DNA from 2 places in the Bacillus sp. CZDM1 genome. Region 1 is predicted to be linked to the other one. Evidence: riboswitches for the same ligand, from Rfam matches in the RefSeq annotation. Region 1 holds a riboswitch; the other holds the start of a gene.
The links. Region 1 has a riboswitch for preQ1 ahead of ACY3XC_RS26395 (QueT transporter family protein). Riboswitches for the same ligand answer to the same signal wherever they lie in the genome.
Positions count from the first base shown of each region.

Region 2: another riboswitch for preQ1. It lies ahead of queF (preQ(1) synthase); the one in region 1 lies ahead of ACY3XC_RS26395 (QueT transporter family protein).

Region 1 is NZ_JBUESO010000020.1:27,278-39,400, reverse strand. It holds gene ACY3XC_RS26440 (alpha-glycosidase) at 1-204, shown strand, start outside; gene ACY3XC_RS26435 (glycerophosphodiester phosphodiesterase) at 765-1,592, opposite strand; gene ACY3XC_RS26430 (globin domain-containing protein) at 1,811-2,203, opposite strand; gene ACY3XC_RS26425 (VOC family protein) at 2,287-2,679, opposite strand; gene ACY3XC_RS26420 (ECF transporter S component) at 2,761-3,312, opposite strand; gene ACY3XC_RS26415 (energy-coupling factor transporter transmembrane component T family protein) at 3,337-4,179, opposite strand; gene ACY3XC_RS26410 (energy-coupling factor transporter ATPase) at 4,172-5,047, opposite strand; gene ACY3XC_RS26405 (energy-coupling factor transporter ATPase) at 5,047-5,907, opposite strand; gene ACY3XC_RS26400 (hypothetical protein) at 6,091-6,585, opposite strand; PreQ1 riboswitch class I at 6,743-6,787, shown strand; gene ACY3XC_RS26395 (QueT transporter family protein) at 6,796-7,281, shown strand; gene ACY3XC_RS26390 (glycoside hydrolase family 3 protein) at 7,352-9,559, opposite strand; gene ACY3XC_RS26385 (response regulator transcription factor) at 9,773-10,543, opposite strand; gene ACY3XC_RS26380 (sensor histidine kinase) at 10,540-12,123, opposite strand, start outside.
Region 2 is NZ_JBUESO010000004.1:196,272-203,392, reverse strand. It holds gene ACY3XC_RS11205 (ABC transporter ATP-binding protein) at 1-566, shown strand, start outside; gene ACY3XC_RS11200 (ABC transporter permease) at 499-1,260, shown strand; gene ACY3XC_RS11195 (aliphatic sulfonate ABC transporter substrate-binding protein) at 1,291-2,286, shown strand; gene ACY3XC_RS11190 (OsmC family protein) at 2,376-2,801, shown strand; gene ACY3XC_RS11185 (J domain-containing protein) at 2,817-3,347, opposite strand; gene queF (preQ(1) synthase) at 3,457-3,957, opposite strand; PreQ1 riboswitch class I at 4,085-4,131, opposite strand; gene queC (7-cyano-7-deazaguanine synthase QueC) at 4,347-5,018, shown strand; gene queD (6-carboxytetrahydropterin synthase QueD) at 5,005-5,484, shown strand; gene queE (7-carboxy-7-deazaguanine synthase QueE) at 5,481-6,209, shown strand; gene ACY3XC_RS11160 (Fur-regulated basic protein FbpA) at 6,425-6,622, shown strand; gene ACY3XC_RS11155 (DUF3231 family protein) at 6,686-7,121, opposite strand, start outside.

The DNA.
Region 1 (12,123 bases):
AAATGCCTGGCCTATATGAAGTCAAATGATGATAATACTATCTTGGTCATCCTTAATACGAGTGAGAATTCGGTGGAATATCCACTGCCTGAACAGTTAACTGGAAAAACAGTTAAAAACCTTTGGGATGATACGGAAGTACAGTTATCAAATGATACTATCCAGCTGCAGGGCAATGGATTTGCAATTTTGGAATATAAGTAAAGGCTGTGTTAAAGCTGGTTGTTGATTTTACTGTGTTTGGAAAATAAGCGGAGAATTTCCGCTTAAATTGGGAAATAGCCATTTTTACCTTCATAATAAGCGGAGGTTTTCCGCTTATGGTATCCAAATCATTGGATTTTGTCTTATTTAAAGCAGTTAACCGGAATATTTCCGCTTATATCGGCTTCTAAAGGTTCCTTTATCTACAATAGCCGGAAATTCTCCGCCTATGAATGATCAACCTTACACGAAAATCAACAATGAATAAAAACACAGCCTAAGTAAAAAGGAAAGAGCTCTAGCAGCCCTTTCCTTTTATATTTATTGGCTGTGTTAAATTGGGCTGTTGATTTGTGCTTCAGGCGCTTCCTTTGTCGAGCCAAAATTCTATCATTTGGTAGATTTTTATGGCAACAAATATTTTAGTTTGCGGCCATTCGTATCACATAAATGGATACGTATTTCATAATAGGTATAGTGTTGCTCCTGAGCAATACAGATGTCTGGAATAATAGAAAAAAGAGGAATGAAAGCTTTCCCTCTTTTGGTGATAGTTTGTCCTATTTTCTTGGATCTACGTAATCAGGATAATCGGTAATAATTCCATCTACGTTCATTTCTAAAAGAAAATCAGCTGCTTCTTGGCTGCGAACTGTCCAAGATTGAATTTTCATTCCAAGCGCGTGCACTTGATCAACCAATTCTTTTGTTACGATTCCGTAGCTTGGGTTAAAGTAATCCGCATACGTTGCAAATTCTTTCAAAGCTTGTTCTGTTGTGTGGGCTCTATTGGATGTTAGGACACCAATCGGCACTTTTGGAAGTAAGCTGTTTGTTATTTTCATAGATTCAAAATTAAAGGATTGAATAATAATTTTTTCATTTTGCGGTTTATCGAGGTTTCGCTCTATTAGTTTCTGCGCAACCTGTGCTTCAATTCCAGGATAAAGTTCAGGTGATTTTAATTCTATTAAAATACCAGTTTTACCATGATAGCGGTCAAGAATTTCATCAAATGTAGGAATTTTCTCACCTGTAAATTGCTCGCCCTTCCAACTGCCTGCATCAAGACTTCTAATCTGTTCAAAGGTTAAGTCTTTCACATAGCCAGTACCATCTGTTGTTCTGTCAACCGTATTATCATGAATGATGACCAATTCCCCATCCTTACTTCTTTGGACATCAATTTCAATGTAATCAGCTTTCATTTCCACGCCTTTATCAAAAGCGGCAATCGTATTTTCCGGTGCATAACCTGTTGCACCACGGTGAGCAACATTATCCACTTTTCGCAGCTCCCCAGTTGTTTCTGCTGCAAAAGCCTGTTGAAAAGGACTAAATAATAAACTAAAAGCCAGGCCTGCTCCAATCACAAATGCCTTTTTCATTTTTCTCCATCTCCCTTTTATATGTCTGTTACTACAAATAAAATTGTATAGGGAAATTGTTTAGCCCATATGTAGTCACCATTTAGACTTGGTTAACATTCTGTAAATAAAGATAGTGAAATATTCATATATAAATTTACAAAAGTTTCATTCTTTTTCCTATTGTAAAAAAAAGAGCAGCAAAAGGGTGCCCAGTTTGTGGACACCCTTTTGCTGCTCTACTCTCTATCCGGACTATTAACCATTATCCCAGCAACTTGTGTTAACCGATCATAAAAAGCAAGCCCTGCTGGTGTATCATAAAGACCAATCTCTTGAAAGGCTTCCTTCATACAACGAAGCCAGCACTGTGCTCTTCTTGGTGTTACTTCAAAAGGAAGATGACGATGCCGCATTGCCGGCGGGCCGAATTCCTGGCTGTAAAGCGCTGGACCTCCTAAGAATTGTGGAAGGAACATTCTTTGCTTCCTCATAATTTCCTCCATGTCCCCTTCAAACAATGGTCTTAATTCTGGATCTGCATATACCCGAGGGTAAAAGGCTGCAACGAGCTTATCAATCGTTTCCTGACCGCCAATTTCACTATAAAGTGATTTAAAGTTATATTCCATTCCTACACCCCTTTTACTTTCTTTCGATTATAAAGATAAAAGCGATGGACTTTCGTGATGTATATCACACTTTCGAAAAATCCTTAAGCCATGCTTGGTGCAACTAGTTCTACTTTAATACGATCCGGGTCCTCGAAAAAAACAGCATAATAGTCTTTTCCACCGGCATACGGATGCTTGTCTTTGTATAAAATTTGTATTCCCTTCTCAAGTAGAGCCTGTGTTATTTCATCAATATGTTCCCTTGATTTGCCATGAAAGGCAAGATGATTCAGCCCTGCTCTGCAACGATGGAAAGGAACATCCAAATATCGTTCTTCGGCTTGTACGAATACAAGGTAGGTTTCTTGATACTTCCAGCTAATACCGGAATCCCATTTTTGATACTGTTCATATCCCAATTCAGGCAGCAGCCAGCCCCAAAATTCTACACTTTTAGAAAGGTTTGAAACATATATCTCAACATGATGTAACATATTATTCCCCTTTACAATGTACTTAATTAAATCAACCCATTGATGCCTAAGCCTCAATGGGTTGATTTCAATGTAATAAGGCTATAGATCTTCTGATATCTTAGATTTCTTGCCTTTACCAATTTGCTTCCATGCTAAAACAACTGCTAATGTCACAACCGTCCCAACGACTGCTTCTGGAATTCCACTCGTGATCGCAACCGTCCAAGCTACTTCAGCACCCATGTAACCTCTAACTACGGCCATGGTTAAAACAAGGACGGTATTAGTCAAGGTCCCTAAGAATGCTGCAGTCCCAATCGCAAGGTATTCACTCTTTCTACGAATCCCCACATATACAAGCCACGCGACAATACCAATAAAAAGTCTAGGAAGAATAGCTACTAATGGATCTTTGAACAGCGGAACGGTAGCATTTAAGAAAGAGGAAACACCAAAGATAACTCCGACGATGGCTCCTACAACCGGCCCCTGCATGATTCCGCCAATAATCGCAGGGATATGCATAATTGTTGCATTTCCAGCAGCAGTAGGTACGGGAATATATCCTAACCGAGTGACACCTAAAAGGATAGCAACTGCCCCAAGCACCCCAGCAATGACAATATTACGAACACTTAATGAACCTTTCATTCTATTTCTCCCCCTTTTATTTATCTAATATGGAAAGTGATAAAAAAGTAGTAGTGCTGAAAATAATAGCCCAATCATTAATACTAAGTAATCTCGTCCGATTGCTTTGTAAACGGAATAGGAACTCCTATCATTCCCAGGAGTATAGCACCGAGATTCCATCGCCAAAATTAAATCCTCTGCCCTAGATAACGCAATATTAAATAAGGGGATAATAATTGGCAGCATATCCTTGGTCCTCTGAATAATTCTCCACCATTCTCCCGATCCGAAATCCGCCCCTCTTGAGGCTTGTGCTTTAATCATTTTCTCCATTTCAATCGCAAAGGTTGGTACAAAGCGAATCGCAATGGTAATAATTAATGAAATTTCATGGACAGGAAATTTTATTCTTTTTAATGGACTTAAAAGACTTTGAATGGCATGGGTTAACTCCGTTGTTGATGTGGATAGCGTAAGAACACTGCTTAATAAAATAATTTCCACAAAACGTACGGCTGAAACGATCACAAGTCGAATACTCTCACTCGTAATCAAGATAAATCCATACTCAAAAAATACCGTCCCGCCAGAAAATACATTCCCTTGGAAGATAAGCTGCAGCACAGCCAATATAATGATAAAGGGAATAGCAGGTTTAATGCCCGATAACCCATAACTGACAGGGATTTTGGATGTCCAGAATAAATAAATGGATAATAAGAGTCCAAGAGCATTCCCTAGATAACTAGTGTTTAGGGCAATAGCTAATACAAGTATAGTGAACACTAACAGCTTTATTCTAGGGTCAAGACGATGTATAAAGGAACCCGTTGGTACGTATTGACCAATCGTAATATTTCTTGATAACTCAAATTCACTAGCCACGATTCTCCCCCTCTCCATTGGCAAGAACCTTTATGATTTCATTAGCTGCTTCCGAAATCGCGAACGCAGAAGTATTTACATTGTATCCAAGGTCTTTCAGCCTGTATAAAGCTTGTACCGTTTCAGGTGTTCCGATTTCATAACGCTGCAGACTTACCTTGTCTGTAAAAATATCCTCTGGAGAACCATTTAGCACATCCGTCCCATTTGCCATTACATAAATTCTGTCCGCCAAATAGGCAACTTCCTCCATATTGTGCGAAACGAAAATAACCGTTAAATTTTCCAGTTTATTAAGGGATTTTATTTTATCCAACAATTCATTGCGGGACCTTGGGTCAAGTCCTGCTGTTGGTTCATCAAGAACAAGTATCTTCGGCTTTAACGCCAGTATACCGGCAAGTGCAACTTTTCGCTTCTGTCCGCCGCTTAAAGCAAAGGTTTGTCGATCCTTCATTTCCTCAAAATCCAACCCAACCATATCCATTGCCCATTTAACCCGCTCCCTTACCTCTTTTAAAGGCAAACCAAGCTTAAAAGGTCCATATGCAATATCATCGCCAATTAGTTTTTCAAAAATTTGATCCTCCGGGTTTTGAAAAACGAGGCCAACCTTTCTCCTCAAGGCTTTTATATCCATTCGTTTCTTCGATAAATCTACTCCATCAATGGTGACTTTCCCCGAATCTGGCCGAATCAGGCCATTAAAATGCTGGATAAGGGTAGATTTCCCTGAACCGGTATGCCCAATAATGGCGATACATTCCCCCTCATTTACCACCATGCTTGTCCCCCTTAAAGCTTTATGCTCCATTGGAGTTCCCTTCATGTATGTATGAGATAGGTTTTCTATTTCGATGATCGGCATTATACTACCTCCCCGGTCCTCTCTTTTGAAACTCTCTTAACTTCATTAATCAGTTCATTCTCATGGATTAACTCTTTCGAAAATGTTGGAATTTTATTATGAATAATTTCAGCCATCTGACTAACAGCGGGAATATCTAATTGCAATTGCATTAAAACCTCTTTATGTTTAAAAATTTCACGAGGAATTCCATCCATCACAATTTTCCCGTCTTCCACTACGATAATACGGTCTGCTTCTGCCGCTTCTGACATACGATGGGTAACCGTAATAATCGTCATGCCCATTTCATTCATTTTTCTCATAACCTGAAGGACTTCGTTTCTGCCAAAGGTATCAAGCATACTCGTGGACTCATCGAAAACAATACAGTCTGGCCGCATTGCCAGCACTCCAGCAATGGCCACTCTTTGCTTTTGTCCTCCTGATAGGTGGTGTGGAGGTCTTTTCCGAAATTCCGACATCTTCACGACCCCTAAAGCCTCATCGATTCTTTGCTTCATTTCTGCTCTCGGTACTCCGATATTCTCTAATCCGAAAGCTACGTCTTCCTCGACAATGGTCGCAACAATTTGATTGTCGGGATGTTGAAAGACCATCCCAACTCCTTTACGAATGTCAAGCTTCTTGCTATCGTCCTTCGTATTGTACCCATGAACCCAAACATCCCCTGAGCCAGGTGTCAGGAGTCCATTAAAATGCTTGGATAATGTTGATTTTCCCGAACCATTATGTCCTATAATAGCAACATATTCACCTGGGAAAATAGAAAAAGAGATATCTTTTAGAACTTCTACCGAACTATTCTCATTGATTTTATATGAAAATGATACATTTTCTAAAGCAATAATGGGTTTCATCCAAACCCCCCTCACACTCTATTTTATTAATATTCTGAATATTATTCAACCATAGTATTGGATATACAAGAAATATAATAGCATGAAGTTTTAGATGGGGATATCCTCTAGCATTATTTTATCTATTTTTATAATAAATCTAGGCCAGAACACAATTACAGAGTCTGGCCTTTCGTAAATTATTTAGGATAAAATTCTTTTTATTAATGATCTAGGTTTTTCTGGATTTACTTTTTTATCAATCAGCCGCTGAACTCCATACATAATGACTGCATTTACCGAGAATAAAAGTAACCCCTGATAATTTTTCAATCGGATAAGCGAAGCAATTCCCATTCTTCTTAACCAAACCGCAAATATATAAATATGGAAAGTATCTACAACAAGATTTATTAAAGTGTACCGCAGGAATTTACCATATGTAAATTTCAAAATCCAAATAGCTCCAACATAAAAGGGTCCGATAATAAATGGAAGTTCACCTATCATGTTTGGAAATAATTGTGGATAAACTCGCCACCAGCCTTTTTTATGGGCGTAAACAGACTGTGCACCTACCAAGAGACCAATAAACAGAGAGGTTATGGAAAAGCGTTTTATCGCTTTTTTTCCAAGGAATGGTACCGTCAGCCATGGCAATAACATAATAACTAATAAATACTTTTTTTTATTATCCATAAAGTAGACTTCCCTTTTTTTACTATTAGAATGTGCAAAAAGGGAAATATTATCCATAAATATATACTTTACTGATAATAATTTATTAATCACAGGCGATAGTGCTTGCTTTGTATTGACGAGTCTATTGTGATAGATTAATATATTATTTTGTCAGAAAAACGTGGTTCGAAAACCTCCCACGTAAAAAAACTAAGGAGAGAACTGAATATGAAAATAAAAACACTTGTTGTTAACGCGATACTGGCAGCTTTATACATTGCTGTTTCCGGTTTAATCGCACCCTTTGGTTTCACAAATATCCAATTCCGTGTTTCCGAAATGTTCAATCATCTTATTGTTTTCAATAAGAAGTATATCTTCGGAATCATTATTGGAGTATTTTTATCAAACCTATTCTTTTCACCGATGGTCGCCTATGACCTTGTTTTCGGTGTCGGCCAATCACTATTAGCCTTATCGATTACAATTTTATCCGCACGTTTCATTAAAGGAATCTGGGCTCGTATGATTGTGAATACCGTTGTCTTCACCTTCACTATGTTCTTGATTGCTTGGGAATTAAACCTTGCCTTCGAATTGCCATTCTTATTTACTTGGCTGACTGTGGCTGTAGGGGAATTTGTTGTGATGGCAGTAGGTATGCCGATTATTTATTTCATTAACAAACGAGTTAATTTCGAAAAAAGAGTATAGATAAAAGAGATGCTGCTTGAGGGAATCAAGCAGCATCTCTTTTTATATCAATCTTAAATTGTGCAAATTTTTATTCTTTCGAGGATTTTCCGGCATAATCAGGTTTTCCTGTTTCGCCACCATGATCGGGCTTTCCTATCGCTTTACCTTGATTGTAGGAAAGACCAAATCCATACTTATATGCGTTACCAGATTTATTTACATAAGCATATGCAGGATCTTCTTCTGGTGCAAAACTAGGAACATCTCCGACTTCGTTGTCTACTGCTGTCATACTAGCAGGAAGCGCAAATGGAAGTTTTCCGATAGGATTAAATTCTCCACGAATAACATCAACGATAGCCTCAGCCTTTGTACCAAAAGTGCCGATTAATGCTGCTGCATTTGGTTCAATTTCATCAAGTATCCATGGATTGGTCATGTTTACAGCTGTGATAGTCGGAACCGTTTTTTGAATATCGATAATTCTATCGACATTAGTGATTCCTGTCTCAGGACCCACAGTGATTCTTGGATTATTATCCCAGTTTGACTGAACTGGTTTAACATAAACATATGCATGTGTAGCCTCTGCAAGATTATTAGTAATGGTAATAGAAGGATCGTGCTTTTTAATGGTCTCGATTAATCCCTTAGTGCTCGCTCCATCCGTTCCACCAGGGAACATCTCGACATATAGTTTTACGCCTTTAAGCTTTGCATCTTTCAAAGGCAATAGATTTTTATCATTGCGTAATAGAACAATGGACTTATGATGTGCTTCATCTGCTAGTTGCTGTACATCTGGATTATCTACCACATCTAGAGCATTTTGTGGATCTACATATGGGTCTTCAAATAGACCCAAATTCATCATTTCTGTTAGCAATAAGGATACAGATTCGTTAACTTCCTCTTCTGAAAGGATACCAGAATTAACTGCATCAATAATGAGCTGTGGATTAGAAGATCCAGAGATAATATCTGTGCCTGCTTTTATTGCTTTCGCCATTTTTTCTACCGGTGTTAAAGCTTCTGCACCCCAAGCATTATTTCCAACAGCACCCGTATCGGAGTTAACATATCCTTTGAAACCAAGCTGGCCGCGTAAGAAATCTGTTAAGATTGCTTTGTTTAATGCAAAGCCAACTTCTTCAAATTGCTTGTCTTCACTGTACCATGGCAATCCTTGATCAGCACTATCATTGCTTGGATAAGCGTAATAAGGCATGATAGACGATACATCCGCTGCGATAGCTGCCTCGAAAGGAGGAATGTGATACTTAAGCAGACTTCCCTCAGTTGGATATGGATTGAATTTACCTTCAATAAAATGAGGATCCAAACCATTATCACGTGCTCCGCCACCTGGGAAATGCTTTACGGTTATTGCCACACTGTCTTTACCAAGTTTTTCTCCTTGAAATCCTTTGATAACGTTATAAATCATATCTGAAGCAACTTTTGGATCCTCACCGAATGTATCTTCAATTCTTGCCCATAGTGGGTCTGTAGCGATATCTGCCGTATACCCATAGACTTTGCGAATTCCGGCAGCTCTCCATTCCTGTGCAGCAATTTCAGAGAATTCATTTACAGCTTCCGTATCACCTGCTGCTGCAAAACCTAATGGTCCTGGCCAAAAAGAATGTTGACCCTCACTTGCAGCAATATTCGTGTAATCTGTGGAGGCATGATTCCGTGGGTTCGATGTAACAACAACCGGGATTCCTAATCTTGATGCCTCTCCTAATTCTTGGAGCTGATTCGTATATTTTGCGATCACATCTACAGTCGGGGTTTGACGGAAGATGACGTAGCGCATGTTTTTGCCGACAATCATCGAATCATCTGCTTTTACATATCTGCCATCTGCTGGATTCGAGATTGGAGTATGTGTGTTAATCAGCATTAATCCTGCTTTTTCAGCAAGTGTCATCTTTGATACTAGATCGGCTACCCGCTGATTAATAGGTAATCTCCAGTCCTCATATATATCTAGGACCCTGTCTCCATCCAAATCTCTGAACTGCTTTCCATCAATTTTAAGGACACCTTTTTTTGCCGCTTCGATTTCCGGTTGCCCAGTAGCCGGATCAGCTTGTACACGATATGTCACTGTGTTTGCCCCAGAGTTGCCAGGATTAGTAGTCGTAGTTGGGTCTACATACCCTAAATCTTCATTTGCGTTTACCTGTGGGACCATGACTGGAGCTAATAGCGATAAAGCAAGAGCACTTGTTATGACTGTTTTTCTTAGTTTTGAAGATTTTCTAAACTGTTTTGATATTGATGCCATTTTTCTTCCTCCTTTTTTAAATTGAATGCGTTTACAAAACTAAGTTAGCGTTTCTATGTTTAATGATATAATTCAAAATAGTCTACCAAATAGTGAGTTTTTTTAGGTATATTTGTAATTTTTTTATATTTAGAATTTTCAGTTAAAAATACCTACAACTTTCTTCCTTCTTATACAAAAAAAGAATCAGAAATAAAAAGTTTCTGATTCATCTTATCTTTTTATTAATTTATCATCGCGGGTTTTGATATTGATATTCCGATACTCTGATGGAGAACATCCCACTATTCTCTTAAAATTATTACTAAAGTAGGCTAAATCAGAATATCCGACTCTTTCAGCAATTTCCGACATTCTTAATGTTGTATTGTGCAGTAAACGTTTACTTTCCTCAATTCTCAGCTCCGTTATATAATCAACAAATTTTTTATTGAGCTGTTGTTTGAACAATTGACTGAGGTAACTTGGATTGATGTGAATACTCTCTGCTGCTTCTTTTAATGTTATTTGATCAAGAGGCGTTTTATTTATATAATCCAGTACTCGTTCAATCGTTGATAACGGTACATTATCATTGTCAGGAAGAGGTTGATTATTCGTATTATCTTCGTTACTTTTTTGATTTAACCATTTCTCTAGACAAACTTTTATCTCATTCTCCTCAATCGGCTTAAGAAGGTAGTCTGTAACACCGCTCCGAATAGCTTGCTGGACAAACTGAAACTCATCATGGACAGTAATAACAATCACATCATATGTCCCGTTTAGACTACTAATTTCCTTAACCAAAGCAAGTCCGTCCATAATCGGCATTCGGATATCTGTTAATATCAGGTCCACATCATTCATCTTTATCCAATCTAATGCTTCTAATCCATTTTGGGCTTCATGGACAACCTGCAAGGGAAGATTCAATTTATTTATCGTCCACTTAAGAGCGGTTCGTACCCATCTCTCATCATCAACTAACAAGACTTTTTTCATCCAATTTCCCTTCCCTCTGTCATATCCTTCATTGGCAGCTGCATCTCGACTACTGTGCCGGATCCCAATTGACTTCTAATTCCAAGTCCATACTCTGCGCCAAATACATAATGAATCCTTTGGTGGACATTTAATAATCCAATATGTTTCCCATCTGAGTTTGTCATTTTCTGTTCAAGCTTCCTAATAAGTTCGTCTAACTTGTGATTCGGAATACCAGCACCTGTATCTTCTACTCGAATCTTAAAAGAAGATTCTGAATGGGGAACTACTGATATGGTAATTTTAAATTTTTGAAAGCTTTGCCCATAGGCATGAACGAAGCAATTTTCAACTAACGGCTGAAGTGAAAACTTAACTACCTCTTGTTCCATTGCCCATGGAGGAATATCAATCTTATACTCGAATCGATCTTCAAAACGGAATTTCTGAATCTGAAGATACGTATGACAAAACTTAATTTCTTCCCCCAGACTTACGGTGGCTGAATCATTTTTAAGATTATAGCGGAGCAGCATTCCCAGAGAATAGGACATGGTTGCAATATTTTCCTTACCCTCTTCTAATGCCATCCCCCTAATCGTCTCAAGGGAGTTATATAAAAAATGAGGGTTCATCTGAGACTGCAGCATCTTTATTTCAATTTCTTTCTGTTTGAGTGACATTTCTGTTTCTTTTAATTTTGAGACATAAACCTCTTCCAATAAATTGGATAGTTTTTCAACTGTCTTGTTAAAACCAGCCGTAAGCTGACCAATTTCATCATTCGATTCCACTGGTACTCTACCGCTAAGATTTCCGATTTCAACTTCCTTCATAAACCTCTGGAGTCGTCGTATCGGGCGGATCAAACTTGTTGCAAAACCGAATCCCACTGTGTAGGCAATCATTAATGAGATGATGATTGTCATAACGATCGTTCTTCCAATTTGAATAATTCCCCCCGTTAAATCTTTATAGGGCACCGCCGTAAAGAAACTCCAGCCTATATTCGGGGAATAAGTGTAGGTTACAAAATCCTTCCGGTCGTTCTTTAATATTTGTGTACTGCTTTCGTTATTTTGGAGTTGTGATAGCTGGCTAAATTCTACCTCTTTTCCAAGCTTTGAATAATCGGGATGATATACATAATGCCCTTTTGAATCTAAAATGAAAAAATAGCCATTCCTGCTAACTGTTACTTTATTTGAAATTTCCTCAATCCTTCTGAAATTTATATCTATAATGAGCATTCCGACAGGCAGTAGAGTATCCGGATTGTATAACCTCCTGACTAGTGATATAACCGGCTGCTCTTTATTTTTAAGTTTAAGTGTTCTCGTTACTAGCATGGTCATTCCGTTTAATGGTACGGATGAATACCAATATTCTTCTTTTATTTTGGTCGAAGGATAGTAATTCCGCAGCCCCAAAGTATCAATGACAATATCATCATCCACCAACACCGTTATATTGGAAATATCTGCTCGAGAATACGCAGCATTTCTTAGTGTGTTCCTGGCTGATTCCACCACATGATCACTTTTTTCATTTTTAAAAAGGCTGGATAATTCAGGGGAGTTGATAATTTTTAAACTTGT
Region 2 (7,121 bases), on a different contig from region 1:
TATTAGAAAATGTAACCTATGGTTTGAATCTTAAAAACATGCCAAAAGAAGAGGCGAAAGCCAAGGCACTTGATGTATTAAAAATGGTTCACCTCAGCCGTTATGTAAATTCATATCCACACGAATTATCAGGTGGAATGAAGCAGCGGGTTTCAATCGCTAGGGCGCTAGTAATGGAGCCTGATATCTTGTTAATGGATGAGCCTTTCTCGGCACTGGATGAACAAACTAGAATGGTGCTGCATAAAGAATTGCTAGAAATCTGGAGAAAGACCAAAGTAACCATCTTTTTTATCACACACAATATCAGAGAAGCGGTGCTGCTCTCAGAGGAAGTGGTCGTATTTGCCACTCGTCCAGGGAGGATTAAAGAAATCATTCCTGTGCCAACGATGAAGGATGGAGTAACACCGGACAGTGTTACATTAAATACGGAACAACGAATTTTATCAATATTACAAGATGAAATTGAAAAAGTATTGAAGGAGGAAATGGGTGATGACTACAGCTTTAAGACGGATCATCTTCATCGCGGTGATAGCGGTGATATGGGAAGTCACATCTAGATTTTCCAGCCTTCCCGATTTCATGTTTCCAAGCTTAACTCAAGTCTTTGAAACTCTTTTTAATGGCTTACTAAGCGGGCAAATCACACTTGCCATTGGCAAAAGTATTGGACGTATTTTACTAGGGTTTACGATCGCGATTATTGTTGGATTGATACTTGGTTACTTCATATGGCGATATAAACTTGTCGAGGATACACTTGGATTTGTCGTAACTGCGCTCCAATCAATTCCAAGTATTGTCTGGTTTCCACTAGCGATTATCTGGTTTGGATTAAATGATTTTTCCATCTTGTTTATTGTTACGATTGGAGCAACATGGACGATGACGGTGAATGCTACAAGCGGCTTTAAAAACGTTCCACAACTTTATCAGCGTGTTGCTAAAGTCTATGGGTCCAGCGGTCTTCACTTTCTGCGTACTGTAATCCTTCCAGCATCTGTACCGCAAATTATTTCAGGGCTGAGGATTGCTTGGGCATTCTCATGGCGAGCACTTATGGCCGGTGAATTGCTTGGAGGCGGCGGCGGACTTGGTCAGCTGCTTGAAATGGGTCGTTCACTAGGGCAAATGGATTTAGTAATTTCTGTCATGATTATCATAGCAATCATCGGAACCATTGTGGACAATGTTGTTTTTTCAAGGCTCGAACGCAATGTAGAAGTAAAATGGGGAATTCGAAAAAGATCTTAATAAAAATATAAAATAGCCAGGAGAGAAAAAATGATGAAAAAATCTATACTTTATTTATTTTTCACTGCATTGTTCATTGGATTGCTTAGTGGTTGTGCTCAATCTTCCAACGAAAGTGAAGGCGGAGAGGTGAAAAACGTTAAGATTGGATATTTTCCAAACTTAACACATATTGCAACAATTGTTGCACTTGAAAAAGGTTATTTTGAAGAAGCTTTCGGTAAGGATGTAACGATTGAAACAAAAACAGTTTCAAACGGCGGACTATTTATGGAAGCAATGGCAACAAAGGCTATTGACGTTGGAACTGTTGGACCTGGTCCATTACTTAACTTTTATGTGAAAAATAAGGAATACCACCTTATCTCCGGTGCTGTGAATGGTGGAGCCGTTCTAGTTGCGGCTGAAGGCAGCGGTGTTGAGAAATTAGCTGATTTAGATGGTAAGAAAGTGGCGATTCCAGTTATCGGAAGCACACAGGATGTCATGCTCCGAAAAGCGCTAAAAGAAGCAGACTTAACAGCAAAAACAAGTGGAGGTACTGTAGATTTATTCGCTGCAGCTCCAGCTGATACAGTTTCTCTTTTCATCCAAAAACAAGTGGATGCGGCAGCGACTCAGGAGCCATGGGGATATGTACTGGAAAACCAAGCAAATGGAAAATTACTTCTTGACTGGGATGAGTTCGCTTGGGGTAAAGAATCAACCAATACTGTAGTTGCAGCTAGAGCAGACTTTTTGAAAAACAAGGACTTAACTAAGAAGTATTTGGAAGCTCACAAAAAATCGGTAAAATTCATCCAGGACAATCCAGATGAAAGTAAAGAAATTGTCATCAAGCACTTAAAGGACCTTACTGGTAAAGAGTTAAACAAAGAGGAAGTGGATGCAGCATTCTCGCGTTTAGCGGTGACAACAGATGTCAATGAACAAGTGATTCAGGAAATGGCAGATATCAGTAAAGAAGCTGGATATATTCCAAGCAGTGATATTAAAGGGCTTATCGATTTGTCATTACTTAAATAATAGAAAAGGTTTTGGACTCAATTATGAGTTCAAAACCTTTTTTTAAGGTAAAATAAGGATGAATTTACATAGAGGAAGGGACGATGGAAATGAAATCAACTATTTACTGGACAGGGGATATGGCTTTTACCGGTACAACACCTTCAGGGCATGATTTAAGGATGGACGCAGCACCAGAAGTTGGCGGACAAAATAGCGGTCCTAGACCAACAGAACTGCTCCTATACTCGCTTGCAGGCTGTACAGGAATCGATATCGTGATGATTTTGAAAAAAATGCGATTAGAACTGACTGGATTTACAATGGAGGTAGAAGGAACGCGGGCAGACACTGAACCGAAAAAATTTACTGATTTTCATATTCATTACTTAGTAGAGGGGGATTTGCCGGAAGAAAAGGTAGTCCGCGCGATTCAATTATCGAAAGATAAATATTGCTCCGTATCTCACTCATTAAGTGCAAACATAGTAGCAAGCTATTCAATTAACGGAACAAAAGGGAATCAAGTTTTATAAAAAGATAAAAAGGATTCAGCGCGCAGCTGGATCCTTTACCTTTTCATAGTGGTCATAAAAAACTTTAAATAGTCGTTCGTCGCCGCCTCTATCAGGATGGAGGGCCTTTAATATTTTCTTGTATTCCTTCCTGATTGCGTCCATATCTGCCCCAGGTTCTAAACCCAATAAGGAGGTAAGGGTCAAAGGTGGAGAGTCGGAAAGAGCATACTCAGCTTTTAGCATCCTTTTTAAAGACCTATTTTTTGCTTGTTCAATCCGAATCGTGGATTTTAACTGTTCAATTTCTTCTTTGAATTTTTGATTCTCGTGGAATGTTTTTTCCCACTGATGAAAATCTATCCCATATTTCTTTGTTTTGTCCTCAATCTTCTTTTCCAAAATAAAAGATGCTAAATCAACAGGATTTATCGAGTATTCTAGATTAAGGTGCTTGGTTCTTCTAGCCTTGATTTTTCCATCAAGAATCCAGCGGATGACAACTTGTTCACTATTTGTAATTCCCTCAAGCCTAAGCTGTTCTGTAACTTCTTTAACATTTAACATATAATCAACTCATTCTTCAATCATCTAGTGTCTGCTAAATTCAATGTATCATATGGAAAACGTTATAGGTTTACAAGACTATTTAATTTGTATTAAAAATAGTTTTCAATTATCGATTATCTACTTTTTCTGGATACAGGTCATGGTTCATCAAACGGAAAGTCGCCATTTCCTCAAACTTGGTACCTGGTTTCCCGTAGTTACACCATGGATCAATGGAAATTCCACCGCGTGGAGTGAATTTCCCCCAAACTTCAATATATCTAGGATCTAGAAGCTTGATTAAATCGTTCATGATAATATTGACGCAATCCTCATGGAAATCACCGTGATTTCTGAAGCTGAATAAATAGAGTTTCAAAGATTTACTCTCAACGATTTTTTGATTCGGGATGTAAGAAATATACATCGTAGCAAAATCAGGCTGATGCGTAAGCGGACAAAGACTAGTAAATTCAGGACAGTTAAATTTTACGAAATAATCACGCTCTGGATGAAGATTATCGACTGCCTCCAAAACCTCTGGTGCATATTCAAACGAGTATTTTGTATTTTGATTACCTAATAGTGTTAAATCCTTTAATCCTTCTTCATGGCTACGTCCAGACATAAAAAAACCCCCATTAAAATGTATCCCAACACTTTTTAAGAAGGAGAGTCCCAGCCAGCATTCTATACAAAACCACAAGGATAAAAAACAAAAAGCCACGTCCGGTATGGACATGGCATAGAGTCATGTATCCATAGTTTTTTATAGAGGGTATCAGCTATGAACCTCTCCCGTGTAAGTACGGGTATTATCTTCTCCATATGATAAAGGACATCAGCAAAAACGTCAAATAAAAAATTATGGTTCCTTTTTTCATTTTTTTTATGGTATTATACTAACAGCATAAACGAATAGAGGTTCTAGCACCCCTCGTTAAAAAAACTAAGATGAAGCTGTACTTCTATCTTGGGGTACGGCTTTTTTCTATTTTGGAAGGAGTTTCCTTAAATATGTTAAAAGATGAAAAAGCCATTGTCGTATTTAGCGGCGGGCAGGACAGTACTACCTGTTTATTTTGGGCAATACAACAATTTAAAGAGGTGGAAGCAGTCACATTTGATTATAATCAGAGGCATAGTTTAGAAATAGAATGTGCAAAAAATATTGCCAATGAACTAGGTGTAAGACACCATATATTAGATATGTCTTTATTGAACCAGCTTGCACCCAATGCGTTAACACGCTCTGATATTGAAGTCAAAGACGGAGAAGATGGTGAACTACCTTCAACGTTTGTTCCAGGAAGAAACCTTTTGTTCCTTACCTTTGCCGGAGTGTTAGCTCGTCAGATTGGTGCCAAGCATTTAGTGACGGGTGTTTGTGAAACAGATTTCAGCGGCTATCCAGATTGCCGTGATATCTTTATCAAATCACTTAATGTTACCTTGAATCTATCCATGGATGATAACTTTGTTATTCACACTCCATTAATGTGGCTGAATAAAGCGGAAACGTGGGAATTAGCGGATAAATTAAATGCGTTTGAATATGTACGTGAAAAAACCTTAACCTGCTACAATGGCGTTATTTCTGACGGCTGTGGAGAATGTCCAGCCTGTGTGTTAAGAAAACGCGGACTCGATGACTTTCTAAGTGGGAGGACTAAAAATGTACGGCTTTAGAATCGTCGATAAACTTCAGAAAATGGATGAAGACATTCAGCGTAAGGAATTAAAGTATCATACAAAGCGTGTTTTGGTAAGTAAAGAATTCACCTTTGATGCAGCACACCATTTACATTGTTATGAAGGAAAATGTAAGAATCTCCATGGACATACGTACAAAGTTATCTTTGGAATAAGCGGTTTTGTGGATGACAGAGGATTGATGATGGATTTTGGTGATATCAAGGAAATTTGGAAAAAAGAAATAGAAATTCACCTTGATCATCGATACCTAAATGAAACACTGCCGCCGATGAATACAACCGCTGAAAATATCGTGGTTTGGATATATGAAAAAATGCAAGAAGTATTAGCTAAAGAAGAGAACAAGGAGCAATTCCACGGTGCAAGAGTAGAATTTGTCCGCCTTTTTGAAACGCCTGCCAGCTATGCAGAGGCAAGAAGGGAGTGGATGGAAGAATGAGAAAACTTCCAATTCTTGAGATTTTTGGCCCCACAATTCAAGGCGAGGGGATGGTCATTGGTCAGGTAACGATGTTCGTTCGAACCGCGGGCTGCGATTATTCCTGCAGCTGGTGTGATTCAGCCTTTACTTGGGACGGGAGCGCCAAAGACGATATAAGGCAAATGACTGCGGAAGAAATTTGGGATGAATTACATTCCCTTGGTGGAGACAAGTTCTCCTTTGTAACCATCTCAGGGGGAAACCCCGCACTATTGAAACACCTAGATTCACTGATTGATTTATTAAAAGAAAAGCAGATTAATATTGGAATTGAAACACAGGGAAGCAAATGGCAGGATTGGTTTTTAAAAATCGATGAACTTACCATTTCTCCTAAACCGCCAAGTTCAACGATGGAAACAAATTTTGAAATATTAGATTCGATTTTTATTAATCTTGACGAAAATCAGTTTGACAATAATGTAAGTTTAAAGGTTGTTATTTTTGATGAAGCTGATCTGGAATATGCGAGAATGGTTCATAAGAGGTACGAAGGCATTCCTTTTTATCTGCAAGCAGGGAATGATGATATCATGAATGGTAATAATCAAGAATTGATCCCAAAGCTGCTGGATAAATATGAGTGGCTGGTTAATCGGGTAGTCGAAGACAGTCAATTAAACAATGTCAAAGTACTCCCACAACTTCATGCCCTGCTTTGGGGTAATAAACGCGGTGTTTAAATAGTATGGCCCACCTATTCACTTAGGTGGGTTTTTTCTGTTCAGGTGTTAAGCTAATCCATTAAAATAAATACATCTTTGTATCGTTTATTAAATAAAGATGAAATTTGAATTAAGAGTGGGTAAATCTTCCAATATTCGACAGACGCAGAATAATCAACGGTTTAAAATCGGATGTGGAGTCAGGGATGTAAATATTTTGGAGGTGCCTGTATATGAAAAATATACTTAGAAACGCTGTACAGCAAAGAAGGCAATTTCTTATAGATAAACTGCTTAAAATTGGTGTGTTCAAAAAAGAAGATCGACACCTGTATGAATGGACTTTAAGTGACCTTGAAAGGGAATATGAATATACGGAAACAAATCCAGTTAAGGGTAAGATGGAACAAGAAAACCAACAGCTGCAATAATGAGCTGTATACTTAGACACAGGAAAAAAGCCGGCTGTTTAGTCCGGCTTTTTCACTAATAATTTATGTATTTGTTGATCCTAATTCTCCGCGATCCGTCGCCATAGGAGGCTGCTCCAGCCATTTATGATGAATCATGATATTTGAGCCATCCTCTGAATACAATTGAACTTCTAAAGATAATCTGTTATACATGACCCCCAAATCGATTCGAGGACTTTGAGCTACACCAGTCCCGTAATAACCGATACTTAAAGCGATTAACCCTGTGGTAAAGAACATCATCAGTTTATCGGAAAATGTGTAGGCAGTACTTGATGTTATTTCCGCAGAAAGAGATGCCGGAACAGGGAGATTACATTCCTCTAATTTTGCTCCAAATACTTTTACATGTTTCTTGCCAATATCGATTCCTCTAAGAAAAAACTGGGTAACTTCCTTGTCTTTTGCAACCTGACTAAATCCAATCAGTGTAGCCACACCTAAGATGTTACGCTGG